3 regions of the Allobosea sp. P4_E12 genome follow, and region 1 is predicted to be linked to each of the others. Evidence: riboswitches for the same ligand, from Rfam matches in the RefSeq annotation. Region 1 holds a riboswitch; each other region holds the start of a gene.

Region 1 (4,491 bases):
CGGCGCGCTTCAGATGCCCAGGAAGCGCCTGACAGGCTCTGGTCCGTCCGACGCCGTCAGGCGCGTCCACGGGCCGGATGCTTCGACGCGGCCATTCCTAACGAAGGCAAAAAGGTCGGCATGGCCGGCCGCCTCTTCCGGCGTGTGCAGCGTCATCAGCACGGTGAGGCCGTGTTCGCGGCGCAGCGCATCGACGCGCTCGATCATCTCGCGGCGTAGCCCGGGGTCGAGTGCGCCGAACGGTTCGTCGAGCAACATCAGCGGTTTGCCGCGCAGGAGGGCGCGGGCGAGGGCGACGCGCTGACGCTGACCGCCCGAGAGTTCCGCCGGTCGGCGGGCTGCGAAGCCGGCGAGATCGACCGCGGCCAGCGCAGCTGCCACGCGCTCGCGCTCGGAGGCGTCGAGCCGCAGTGACGGTTTCAGTCCAAGCGCGACGTTTTCAGCTGCCGTGAGGTGCGGGAAGAGATTGTGATCCTGGAACAGGATCGAGACTGGTCGTCTGGCTGGTGCGAGCGGCAGCAGATCTGCGCCGGCAAAGCGGAGGGTTCCGGCCGCAGGCTGTTCGAAGCCGGCGATGGCATGGAGCAGCGTGGTCTTGCCGCCGCCTGACGGGCCGATGACGGCGCAGAGCGCGCCCGCTGGAATGACGAGGTCGTAGCGCGCCTCGAATCCGGGATAGTTGAGGGACAGGCCCGCCAGCTCAAGCATGACGCGCACTCCAGTGCTCGGTCAGGTAGGCGAGCCCCCCGGCGGAAAGCACCAGCACGAGCGCCAGCGCTCCCGCTTCATCCATGCGATAGGCGCCGAGGCGGTTCGCCAGCAGGTAGGGCAAGGTGGTGAGCTCGCCGCCACCGAACAGAGCAATGACGCCGAAATCGCCGAGCGAGAGCGCCGTGGCAAAGGCGAATGCGGCCGCCAGCGGTGCGCGCAGGGCTGGCCATTCGACGAGACGCAGCCGGGTCCAGCCGGCAATGCCGAGGCTCTCTGCCAGTCTTCCATGGCGCTCGGCGCTGGTCGCGAGTGGCGGTGCCAGCAGCCGATAGGCATAGGGCAGCGCCATCAGGGCGTTGACGAGCGGCACAAGCAGCAGACCGAGCATTGCGGGATCGGCGAGGTTGCGGGTCAGGACGTACAGCCCTGCCACGAAGGCGAAGGGCGGCAGGCCAAGCATGGTGAAGGCGGCAAGGTCGGGAAGTCCCGGGCGCGGCCGGCGTCCGCGCGCGGCGCTGGCGAGCAGTACGGCAAACAGGCAGGCGAGGAGGCCAGCGCCAAGCGCGATCGCCGCGCTCGTCGCGGCAGCCGATGCGAATTCGGCGGTCGCGAGCATCGGTACGGCTGTGAGGCCGCTTGCGATGCTGAGGAGAGGCGGTGCGATCCATGCCGTCGCCAGAATGAGAACAAGGCAGTCCAGCCGCCGCAGGGAAGGGGCGAGGATATCGGGGCGCACCGCATGGCGCTCGGCACTTGCCTCGTCGCGGGCCGCCGGCGCGAGTGCGGCGAGCGCAGTCGCAAGTCCGAGGCAGAGCACAAGCTGGAGGCTGGCGAGAGCGGCCGCGCGGGCGAAATCGGCCTCGAAACGGACCGCTTCGTAGATCGCGACTTCCAGCGTCGCATTGGCAGGCCCGCCACCGAGCGAGAGCACGACGGCAAAGCTCGTGAAGCAGAGCAGAAAGACGAAGGTGGCTAGCGCCGGGGCTTCGCGCCGGATCACGGGCCAGTCGAGATGCCGGAAACAATCGGCGGCGGAGAAGCCGAGTGCCGACGCCAGGCGCCTCCGCTCGCCCGGTTCGCGGCCGAAGGCCTGAAGCAGCGTGCGCGTCACCAGCGGCGTATTCATCAGCACATGCGCGATCAGGATACCCTGGAGCCCGTAGATCGCCGGCGGTTCAGCACCGACGGCACGCGCCAGGTCGCCGAGCAACCCGGAACGGCCATAGATCGCGATGACGCCGAAGACGATCACGATCGTCGGTGCGACGGCGGCGGCGGTCAGCACGGCGAGCAGGAGGTTGCGGCTTGGGAAGCGGCGGCGCAGCAAGGCAAGCGCCAGTGCCGTGCCCAGCAGAAGCGAGAGCAGCATCGACAGGCCCGCCTGGACGGTCGCTCCTGCGACGAGGCGAGCGAGATAGGGGCCGAGCGACGACAGGGCCGCGACGTCGCCGCCGGCTCGCGCCAGCCCGGCGAGCGAGGCGCCGGCGAGCGCAAGGATGGCAAGCGCAGTGAGCGTGGCCGGGCGGAGCAAGGCCTCAGCGGCTCGCTGCGGCGAGCCAGGCGTCGATGAAGGTTCGGCGCTGCGTGCGCACCTCGTCCGGCGTGAACAGCAAGGTTCGTTCCGGCTTGACGACATCGGCGAATGAAGCCGGCAGTCCACCTGTCGCCTGTTTCGCCGGCATCATCCAGTTGCCTTCCGGGATCAGCGATTGGAAGGCGTCCGAAAGCGTGAAGGCGAGGAAGCGTTTGGCGAGTTCCGGCTGCCGCGTCGTGCGCGTCATGCCGGCGAGTTCGACATGCAGATAGTGGCCTTCGCTGAAGGGGGCGGCCTTGTACTGCGTCTTCTTCTCGGCGCCGATGTGATAGGCCGGCGATGTCGCGTAGGAGAGCACCATGTCGGCCTCGCCCTTGAGGAAGAGTCCGTAGGCCTCGGACCAGCCCTTGGTGAAGGTGACGATGCGCGGCTTGAGCCTGGTCCAGGCGGCGTCAGCGCCGTCGCCATAGACGGATCGCATCCAGAGCAGGAAGCCAAGCCCGGGCGCGCTGGTGCGCGGGTCCTGCAGCACGAGCTTTGGCCCATTCGGATCGTCGACAAGCTGCTTCAGGCTGGTGGGCGGCGCGGCAAGTTTGGTTGAATCATAGACGAAGGCGAGATGCCCCCAATCGAAGGGCAGGAAGGTATCGTCAGTCCAGGCGATGGGCAAAGTGAGCGCGGCACGGTCCTGGCCATGGGGCTGGAACAGTCCCGTCGCCTTGGCTTCTGCAGCAAGGTTCATGTCGAGGCCGAGCACGGCATCGGCCTTGGTCGCCTCACCCTCCAGCTTCAGGCGCGCGACGAGGGAGCCGGCATCATCGCTTGCGACCCAGTTCAGCGTGCAACTGCATTGCGCCTCGAAGGCCGCCTTCACTTTCGCGCCGGGACCGTATTTCCCGGTGAAGGAGGAATAAGTGTAGACCGTCAGTGCCGGTTTCTCCTGGGCCATGGACGGCGTCGCGAGCAGGAGCGCCGAGAGCGCGGCGGCGATCCGGGTCAACCGGTTGTTCAGAAAGGTCATGGCGTCACCCCGCATGCATTCGACGGCAGGCCATGACGGTCGAGAGGGAAGGCGGTCTCCGGATGCGAGACGCCAGTGCTCAATCCCTCCGCCGGCACGATCCGGATCAGGTTCGACGGGTTGAAAGCCCTGCGCTTCCCTCTCAGCCCGAAATCGCCGGGCACCCCGTTGAGACGGTCAAGGGAATAGCGAGCGGGCCGGGGCGAGTCCAGTTGATGCCGCCTGGCCATCGCAAGGGCCATTGCGTCTGGCCGCATGGTCATGCTGGTATATCTCTTGCTTAACAGAAGGCAGGCGCGCCAGGCGCGAAAGCTCAAGAGCAAGGGGATGCCGAATGCGACTCAATCGCCGTCAGATTCTGGCCGGAAGTTCCGCTTTAACCGCTTCCAGCCTCGTTGGATTTCCGTCGCGCGCGCAGTCGCGCGCCAATACGCTGCGCTTCATTCCGTCAACGCCGTTGCCCTCCCTCGATCCGATCGTCGCTACGAGCTATGTTATCCGCAATCACGGCTATCTGATATATGATACCCTCTTTGCGACGGACGCGCAGTTCCGCATCCAGCCGCAAATGGTCGAGAGCTGGGAGACTGCGCCGGACGGGCTGCGCTGGACCTTCCATCTGCGCGACGGACTGATGTTCCACGACGAGCAGCCGGTCAGGGCGCAGGACTGCATTGCCTCGATCAAGCGTTGGTCGGCGCGCGATGCCTTCGGGCAGACTTTCGCGACATTCGTCGAGGGTTACGATGTCGTCGATCAGCGCACCTTCGCCATCCGCCTGAAGAAGCCCTTCCCGATGCTGCCGGACGCGCTCGGCAAGCTCTCCTCGAACGTGCCCTTCATGATGCCCGAGCGCGTGGCCATGATGGAGCCAACCAAGAACATCACGGAGGCGATCGGTTCCGGACCCTGGCGCTTCATGGACAAGCAATGGGTGCCGGGCCAGAACGCGATCTATGAGCGCTTCGCCAAGTACAGGCCACGAGAGGAGGCTCCGTCCTGGGCCGCTGGCGGCAAGGTCGCCAAGATCGACCGTATCGAATGGTTGCCGCTGACCGAGGTTTCAGCCGCAGTCGGCGCGCTGATGCAGGGCGAGGTCGACTGGTACGAACAGCCGCCGGTCGATCTCCTGCCCCTGCTCAAGAGCAATCCCGAGATCGCGATCGAGAACGTGCCGCTGGGACTGATCTTGCTGATGCGTTTCAACCATCTGCAGCCGCCCTTC
Region 2 (4,491 bases), on a different contig from region 1:
CAGCGGACCGTCGTCTCGTCGCCTGCGCGAGCTATGCGGTCCAGATTGGCGGGTCATTGACCTTCCTGATCGCGGGCGATGCCAACGCAACGCTGATGATCATGGGCGTCATTCTGTTCGGTGCGGGGATTGGCAATGCCACATCCCTGCCACCGCTCATCGCACAGGTCGAATTCGGCAAGGCAGACGTTGCCCGCGTCGTTCCACTGATCGTTGCCATCGGACAGGCAGGTTATTCCTTTGCGCCGGCCGTGTTCGGCGCTCTGCGGACGCTGTCGCCAACCGGACTGTCGAGCTTCGATGGGGCAGCGCTGTTTGCGGTCGCTGCCGTGGTGCAAGCAGCCGCCATGGCCTGTTTCCTATGGGGGCGCCAAAGGCGCTCGCTGCCAGGCGCGACCGCATGACGGAGACAGGCCCCTTGGACCTGGCAGGGGCGAACCCTGTGCGGCTAGCCCTCGCCACCTGCGTCGGACAGCACCCTTGCCGGCACGGGGAGGACGGTCGCCCTCTGGCCGTTTTGCGTGGCCAGCCATTTCAGATAGCGCAGGCGTGCCGCCACCGTGTTGCTGCGATGGGTGATTTGCAGCCACTCAAGATACTCGGCGAGGCGAACGGTGATGATCTGGACGGTCTTGCCCTTGGCCAGAAGCAGCTCCGTCGCGGCAGCGAACTGGCGCTTCCATTCGGGATAGGAGCGGGGGATCCTGGGGTCCTTGCCGACCATGTCCAGCAAGGCAGGAAAGTCATCTTCTGAATACCACGGTACCAGCACGGTGTCGTAGTAATCGAACTTCCGCATGGCTGTGTCCGCCCAGCAATCGGAAAGCGTCGCCCAGCTCCGATCCTACCAGTTCTCCTGCTGGCTTACGAGTTGCGCGCAGTGCCTCACCGGTTTGCGCGCGGGCGAGTTGCAGATCTCGGGATATTCGGTCGGCGCCATCACGAAGGATGCAAGCCCTCCGTCGGGCACGGAAAGCCCGTTTCAAGCCCGTTTCCTGGGCTCTGCCCCGATCCCGCCCCGGCGCGGGGATCGGCCGTTTCCTTCGCGTCCATTCTGTCAGGCGCGCCTAGGCGCTGGCCGGCAAGGATTTCAGCGTCCTGATGATCTCGCTCTCGGTATAGGGTTTTCGAAAGAACCGGGCCCGCTCCGGCAATTTCTGAGGGTCGACCCGGACATGGCCCGAGGTCACCATCAGCCCGATCGGCGGCCATTTCTCGCGCACGACCTCGACCAGCTGCAGGCCGTTCAGCGAGCCCGGCATCTCGACATCGGTGAAGAGGATGCGGACATCGTCGCGTTGCTCGAGAATGGCCAGGGCCTCGTCGGCGGTCGCTGCCTCTACGGCGAGGTAACCGGCCTCCTCGACGAGCAAGGCCGCATACATCCTGATGATCGGCTCGTCGTCGACAACGAGAACAACCGGCTTTTCCGCGTCTGTAGGCACTGGGCTTCTCCTGAACCGCCTTCTTGTCGCGGCGGTAGAGGTCCAACGGCTCATGGACCGGAACGTTCCGCCGTCGCGCCTGCTTTGGGCGCTACGGACAATGCATGCTGTTGGCATGGCCGGCGGAGCGCTCCCTCGTGAAGCCGCCCGCCTGGCCGCGCGTGCCGGCAGCGGAAGCGGAGCGCGGGTGAATGGCGGCAGGCGAGGTGCCTCAGCAGCGCCTTGGACCCGCGAAGATTCCCGGCCCCTGGCCCGCCAGCCGGGGTCCTCCCGGCGTTCGTGTCGGATTGGCCTTGACCTCGCTGCCGCCCCGGCTCCAGACTGCGCGGATCCAAGGAGATCCCCGGCAAGGGGCTGAGAAACCGCTGGCAGACCGGGTGTCCCCCGGAGAGGCGCGCGGAAATCCTTCGAACCTGATCCGGCTCATACCGGCGGAGGGATGGAGCGTCGCGGCACTTGCCGGCAGCCGAAGGGTTGCCAGATCTCCTTCCCCGAGCGGGCGAGGAGTTTGCCATGCGCGGCCCGCCACATACCACCCTTCGCCGCTCTGGCGGCGCTTCCGGGCCTGTCGCCTGCGAGGTGCCGGCCGTCACCGATATCGCCATCATTGGCGGCGGCCTGATCGGTCTGTCCATCGGCTGGCGGCTGGCCCGGCGCGGCTTTGACGTGACCGTTTTCGAGCGTGGCACGATCGGGCAGGGGGCAAGCCTTGCCGCGACCGGCATGCTGGCCGCGGCCGCCGAGCTGGAGCCGGGCGGCGAGGAGCATCTGCCGCTGGCGCTGGAAAGCCAGCGGCTCTGGCCGGGTTTTGCGCGCGAGCTCGAAGCCGAGAGCGGGCTCGGCATCGACTATCGCCGGGACGGTGTCCTGCTGGTCGCGCTGGGGCGCGAAGAGGTCGAGCGCCTGCGTTTTCGCCATGACCTGCAGCGCCGCGCCGAGCTTGAGGCGGCATGGCTCGGCGGGGCGCAATGCCGCGAACGCGAACCCGGCCTGAGGCCTTCGGTCGTTGCCGGTATTTTCTGCCCGGCCGACCATCAGGTCGATCCGCCGCGCGTCATGGCGGCGCTGCGACGCGCCTGTCTCGCGGCCGGAGCGCATCTGGTCGAAGCCTGCGAGGCCGAGCCGGAGCTGGCCGGGGGGCGCGCTCTCGGCGTCTCGACGCCACGCGGGCTCTGCAAGGCTCCGATCGTGATTGCGGCCGCCGGCGCCTGGACCCGAATTCACGGGCTCGACATCCCCGTGCGCCCGCTCAAGGGCCAGTCACTCGCGCTCCGCAGCACGCCCGAGACCGGTACGCTTGCGCGCGTCGTCTGGACCGAGCAGGTGCATCTCGCCCCCAAAAGCGACGGCACTCTCCTCGTCGGCGCCACCATGGAAGAACGCGGCTTCGACGACAGCGTGACCGCTGGCGGTGTCTATGCCCTGCTCGACGGCGCCCGGCGCGCATTGCCCTCGACCGAGGAGATGCCGGTCGAGGCGATCTGGTCCGGCTTCCGCCCGACCTCGATCGATGATGCGCCGATCGTCGGCGAGACGGGGATATCGGGCCTGCTCGTTGCGACCGGCCATCACCGCAACGGCTATCTGCTCGCCCCCGTCACGGCTGCCGCAATCGAGCAGTTCCTCGTCGAAGACCGCATCACGGGGCCGGCCGCGTCATTCGGTCAGGCGCGCTTCACCCCATCTCTGGAGGCAACCTCATGAAACTCGTCATCAACGGCAAGGACCGCGATAGCGCGGCGCAGAATCTGGCGGCGCTTTGGCAGGAGGAGACGGCCGAGCTGGACTTGCCGGGGCCGCAGGGCTTCGCCATCGCGCTGAACGGCACCGTGGTGCGGCAGGTCGACTGGGCGCAGACACCTCTGTCGGGCAACGACCGCGTCGAAATCATCCGTGCCTTCGCGGGAGGCTGACATGAGCACCCCAATCGAGGCCCTCACCATCGCCGGCACGGCATTGTCGTCCCGGCTCCTCATAGGCACGGCCGGCTATCCGAGCCAGCGCATCATGGTCGATGCCATCGAGGCCAGTGGTTCGGACCTTGTCACGCTCTCCATGCGTCGCATTTCGCTGCAGGGTCATGGCTCCGACACGGTGCGCCTGCTCGCCGGCCGCCGCTTCCTGCCCAACACGGCGGGCTGCGAAACCGCGCGCGACGCGATCCTCACGGCCGAGCTTGCACGCGAGGCGCTCGGCACCAACTGGATCAAGCTCGAGGTGATCGGCGATCGCGAGACGCTTTATCCCGATGTCGGCGAGTTGCTCGAGGCGACGCGCCAGCTCGTCGACAAGGGGTTCGTCGTCCTGCCCTATTGCAACGACGATCCGGTCATCTGCGCACGCCTGGCCGATCTCGGCGCCGCTGCCGTGATGCCGATGGGGTCGCTGATCGGCTCGGGCATGGGCGTCGCCAATCCGGCCAATCTCGAGCTGATCTGCACCCGCTCGCCCGTGCCCGTGATCGTCGATGCCGGCATCGGCACGGCCTCCGACGCCGTGATCGCCATGGAATGCGGCGCGAGCGGGGTACTGCTCAACACGGCCGTCGCCAAGGCCGATGATCCCGTGCGAATGGCACTCGCCATGCGTCACGCCGTCGAGGCCGGCTGGAACGCCCGCCTGGCGGGGCGCATTCCGCGGCGTGGGCGCGCTCAGCCGTCGAGCCCGCAGCTCGGGCTTGTGGGTTCGTGAACAGGCTGCCCGACCGGCTGCTCGTCGTCACCGACCGGCATCAGGCGGTGAAGCCCTTGCCGCAGGTTGTCTCTGCGGCGCTCGCGGGCGGGGCACGCTGGATCTGGCTGCGCGATCGCGACCTCGATCCGGCGGAACGCCGCAGCCTGGCGCTGCAGCTCCATGAGCTGGTGAGCCTGGCGGATGCGGTTCTGACGATCGGCGGTGATGTGGATCTCGCTGCTCGGGTCGGGGCGCGGGGCGTCCATCTGCAATCGGCTGGGGCGATCTCCGCGGCCCGCGCCGTGCTCGGCGTCTCCGCGCTGATCGGCGTCTCCGCGCATGACGAGGCCGATGTCCGGGCGGCTGCGGCGGC
Region 3 (4,491 bases), on a different contig from region 1:
TGCCCCCGCCTGACCGGCAGGGCCGTCGCGGTGGCATCGGCCTCGGTGGCGCGGCTGCGATCGGCCTTGGCGTAGGCGTACTCGGCGGCATCATGGCGACGCAGGGCGCGACGCGCCTCGACGATGTCCGCGGGCGCCGCGAGGAGCGCCGCGAGGGCGACGTCACGATCATTCGCGAGCCCGGTCGCACGATCATCCGCGACGACGACCGTGCCATCATCCGCCGCGACGAGACCGAGCGCTTCCGCGACCTCGGCTGGCAGGGACGGACCGAACGGCGCGGAGACGAGAACGTCACCGTGTTCGAACGGCCGGACGGCAGCCGCATCATCACCGTGACCGACGAGGATGGCCGCCTGATCCGCCGGACCCGGCGCATGCGCGATGGCGATGAGATCGTGATGATCGACAACACCCGCCGCGATCGGCCGGATATGCGCTTCTCGGACGAGGTCGTCGTGCTGCCGCCGCCGCCGCTGCCGATCCCGCGCGAGCGCTATATCGTCGACGCCGAGCAGGCCGACCAGCGCCTGATCTATGAGACGATCACCGCCCCGCCGATCGCCGCGATCCCGCGCCGCTACACGCTCGACGAGGTCCGCTACTCGCCGGACCTGCGCGCCCGCATGCGCAGCGTCGATATCGACACGGTAACCTTCGAGACCGGGTCCTGGGAGGTCACCCCCAACCAGGCGCAGCGGCTCTCGGTGATTGCCGCCTCGATCAGCCAGGCACTGCAGCGCGCGCCGAACGAGGTTTTCCTGGTCGAGGGCCATACCGACGCCGTCGGCTCGGATGTCGACAACCTCTCGCTCTCGGATCGCCGGGCCCAATCGGTCGCCGAGATCCTGACGCGCGATTTCCAGGTGCCGCCGGAGAACCTGACGACGCAGGGCTATGGCGAGCAGTATCTCAAGGTGCAGACGCAGGAGGCCGCCCGCGAGAACCGCCGCGTCACGCTCCGACGCATCACCCCGCTGCTGGCCGGGCAGAATCAGCCGCAGTGAACCAATAGAACCGGCGCGGCGGGCGACCGTCGCGCCGGTCTCCCCGGATCAGGGGATTCAGGAATCAGCAAGCTCTCCGGCTTAAGACCTGTCGTAAGGAGAGTTGAGATGAGTGAGACAACCGTCGCGATCGCGCAGGGCTTTGCCGCAAGCCAGGCAGCCTCGACCCGCCAGACCTTGCAGACAGCGATGGTGAAGCAGCAGGCGACGTCCGACCAGGCGCTCGTGGATATGCTGCAGCAGAGTGCCGAGTCCCAGAAGGCTACTCTTGCCGCTGGCCAGGGCCAGAACGTCGACATTCTCGCCTGAGCCCGGCATTCCGGCGCCGCATGGCAGGGCCGCATCCCGCCCCTTGCCGGTTGCGTTCAAGAGCCGCCGGCCCTAACCTCCGCTTCGTTCCGAGGGGTGCTCGCAAGAGCTGAGATGGCGTCCAAAGCCGAACCCGTCGAACCTGATCCGGGTCATACCGGCGGAGGGACTGGAACGCGGCGTGCGCCACACGTGTACCCGCAGACAGCGACTGGACCGCTTCTAAACCCGGATCTCCTGAACCTTGGACCAAGGAGGAGATCCCATGAACGCCCACACCAAGCCCCAGAAGAATACCGTCAAGGCTGCCCCTCAAAGCGTGACGACCGGACCGATCATCGGCTCGCGCAAGATCTATGTCGCGCCGCCGGACCATCCCGAGATGCGGGTGCCCTTCCGCGAAGTTCAGCTCACCACCGATTCCGAGCCGCCGGTCCGGATCTACGACCCGTCCGGTCCGTTCACCGAGAGCGATGTCACGATCGACCTGAATGCCGGCCTGCCGCAGCCGCGCCGCGCCTGGCTCGATGCCTCCGGCTTCACGACCGTGCCCGGCCGCGCCGTCACTGCCGCCGATAACGGCCATATCTCGCCTGAACAGCTCGTTRCCGCCTGCCCGGCCCCACGCCCGATCCTCGAGGCGAAGCCCGGCCAGATGGCGACCCAGTACGAGTTCGCCAAGGCCGGCATCATCACGCCCGAGATGATCTATGTCGCGCATCGCGAGAATCTCGGCCGCGCCGCGATGCTCGAAGGCGCACGCGAGCGCCATGCCGATGGCGAGAGCTTTGGCGCCTCGGTTCCGGAATTCGTCACCCCTGAATTCGTGCGCGAGGAAATCGCCCGCGGCCGCGCCATCATCCCGGCCAATATCAACCACCCCGAACTGGAGCCGATGGCGATCGGCCGCAATTTCCTGGTCAAGATCAACGCCAATATCGGCAATTCGGCCGTGACGTCCGGCGCTGCCGAGGAGGTCGAGAAGCTGGTCTGGGCGATCCGCTGGGGCGCCGACACGGTGATGGACCTGTCGACCGGCCGCAACATCCACAACATCCGCTCCTGGATCCTGCGCAACTCGCCGGTTCCGATCGGCACGGTGCCGATCTACCAGGCGCTTGAGAAGGTCGGCGGCGACCCGATCAAGCTCGACTGGGAGGTCTTCAAGGACACGCTGATCGAGCAGGCCGAGCAGGGCGTCGACTATTTCACCATCCATGCCGGCGTGCGCCTGCCCTATGTCCCGCTCACTGCGAGCCGCGTCACGGGCATCGTCTCGCGCGGCGGCTCGATCATGGCGCGCTGGTGCCTCGCGCACCACAAGGAGAGCTTCCTCTACGAGCGCTTCGACGAGATRTGCGAGATCATGCGCAAATATGACGTCTCCTTCTCGCTCGGCGACGGCCWGCGTCCGGGCTCGATCGCCGACGCCAATGACCGCGCCCAGTTTGCCGAGCTGGAGACGCTGGGCGAGCTCACCAAGGTCGCCTGGGACAAGGGCTGCCAGGTGATGATCGAGGGCCCGGGCCACGTGCCGATGCACAAGATCAAGGAGAACATGGACAAGCAGCTGCGCGAATGCGGCGAGGCGCCGTTCTACACGCTGGGACCGCTGACCACCGACATCGCGCCGGGTTACGACCACATCACCTCGGGCATCGGCGCGGCGATGATCGGCTGGTTCGGCTGCGCCATGCTCTGCTATGTCACGCCCAAGGAGCATCTCGGCCTTCCCAACCGCGACGACGTCAAGACCGGCGTCATCACCTATCGGATCGCGGCCCATGCCGCCGATCTCGCCAAGGGCCATCCAGCGGCCAAGATCCGCGACGACGCGGTCTCGCGCGCCCGCTTCGACTTCCGCTGGGAGGACCAGTTCAACCTGGCGCTCGACCCCGATACGGCACGTTCCTTCCATGACGAGACCCTGCCGAAGGATGCCCACAAGGTCGCGCATTTCTGTTCGATGTGCGGGCCGAAATTCTGCTCGATGAAGATCACGCAGGATCTGCGCGCCGAAGTGCTGGCGATGGGCGAGAACGAACGCGCGGCGCTCGAGGGCATGGCGGAGAAATCGCAGGAATTCCTCGCCAAGGGCGGCAATCTCTACTTGCCGGCGGCGGAATGAGCGCGACGATGACCGCGGCCCGCTTCGACGCGACGGTCGTTGCAGGCGTGCTGGCGCGGGTGGCAGCGAGCCGCCCGCGGGTGCAATGCCTCACCAATACGGTGGCGCAGAACATTACGGCGAACATGCTGCTCGCCTTCGGCGCGATCCCGTCCATGGCGATCCATGTCGACGAGATCGCGGCAATGGCCGAGGGCGCCGGCGCGATCCTGATCAACATCGGCACGATCAATGCCGAGAGCGAACTCGCCATCCCGAAGCTGCTGGAGGTCGCGCGCGACCGACAGAAACCGCTGGTCTTCGATCCGGTCTTCGTCGAACTCTCGCCGCTGCGCCAGCGCGTGGCGCGCGAGGTCTTGCGCCTGCCGAACATCGTCGTGCGCGGCAACGCGACCGAGATGGCCGCGCTTGCTGCCGATCTCAAGACGGCGCGCGAGCGCAACCTCACGCTCGTCACCACCGGCAAGGTCGACCGGATCATGCGCGCAGGCGGCATGCTGTCCGTCTCCCATGGCCATCCGCTGATGACGAGGGTCACCGGGGTCGGCTGCGCAGCGGGCGCCCTGATCGCGGCATGCTGCGCGGTCGAGGGCGATCCGGCAGTCGCGGCCGCCGCCGCGCTGACCGCCTATGGCGTCGCCGGCGAGATTGCGGCAGAGACATCGCAAGGGCCCGGCAGCTTCGCCGTGCACCTGATCGACGCGCTGGCAGGGATGGACGAGGCCACGCTGCGCGAACGGATGGGAGAGCACGGGTGAGCGTTGATATCCGCCTTTACGGCATTGTCGATCCGCAGATCGCGGCCGGGCGCTCGCTGGCCGACCTGGCGCGTGCCGCGGTCGATGGCGGCGCCACCCTGATCCAGCTGCGCGCCAAGACCGAGACGACGCGCGAGATGGTGCGCGAGGCCCGGGCCATCCGCTCGGCCCTGCACGGCACAAGGGTGCCGCTGCTGATCAACGATCGCGTCGATGTCGCGCTCGCTTCCGGTGCCGACGGCGTCCATCTCGGCGCCGACGACATGAAGCCGAACGATGCCCGCCGCCT

The links. Region 1 has a riboswitch for thiamine pyrophosphate ahead of thiB (thiamine ABC transporter substrate binding subunit). Riboswitches for the same ligand answer to the same signal wherever they lie in the genome.
Region 2: linked by a shared signal. The riboswitch ahead of thiO (glycine oxidase ThiO) and the one ahead of thiB (thiamine ABC transporter substrate binding subunit) in region 1 are both predicted to bind thiamine pyrophosphate.
Region 3: linked by a shared signal. The riboswitch ahead of thiC (phosphomethylpyrimidine synthase ThiC) and the one ahead of thiB (thiamine ABC transporter substrate binding subunit) in region 1 are both predicted to bind thiamine pyrophosphate.

The regions. Positions count from the first base shown of each region.
Region 1 is NZ_JBFUIY010000001.1:245,110-249,600, reverse strand. Features, by position in the region: gene AC1DW9_RS01175 (thiamine ABC transporter ATP-binding protein) at 10-708, opposite strand; gene AC1DW9_RS01170 (ABC transporter permease family protein) at 701-2,242, opposite strand; gene thiB (thiamine ABC transporter substrate binding subunit) at 2,247-3,266, opposite strand; TPP riboswitch at 3,333-3,444, opposite strand; gene AC1DW9_RS01160 (ABC transporter substrate-binding protein) at 3,601-4,491, shown strand, end outside.
Region 2 is NZ_JBFUIY010000013.1:171,141-175,631, reverse strand. Features, by position in the region: gene AC1DW9_RS18490 (MFS transporter) at 1-404, shown strand, start outside; gene AC1DW9_RS18485 (hypothetical protein) at 449-799, opposite strand; gene AC1DW9_RS18480 (response regulator) at 1,068-1,445, opposite strand; TPP riboswitch at 1,770-1,902, shown strand; gene thiO (glycine oxidase ThiO) at 1,959-3,149, shown strand; gene thiS (sulfur carrier protein ThiS) at 3,146-3,358, shown strand; gene thiG (thiazole synthase) at 3,360-4,136, shown strand; gene AC1DW9_RS18460 (thiamine phosphate synthase) at 4,133-4,491, shown strand, end outside.
Region 3 is NZ_JBFUIY010000008.1:97,911-102,401, forward strand. Features, by position in the region: gene AC1DW9_RS12440 (OmpA family protein) at 1-1,007, shown strand, start outside; gene AC1DW9_RS12445 (hypothetical protein) at 1,116-1,316, shown strand; TPP riboswitch at 1,399-1,503, shown strand; gene thiC (phosphomethylpyrimidine synthase ThiC) at 1,582-3,444, shown strand; gene AC1DW9_RS12455 (hydroxyethylthiazole kinase) at 3,453-4,202, shown strand; gene thiE (thiamine phosphate synthase) at 4,199-4,491, shown strand, end outside.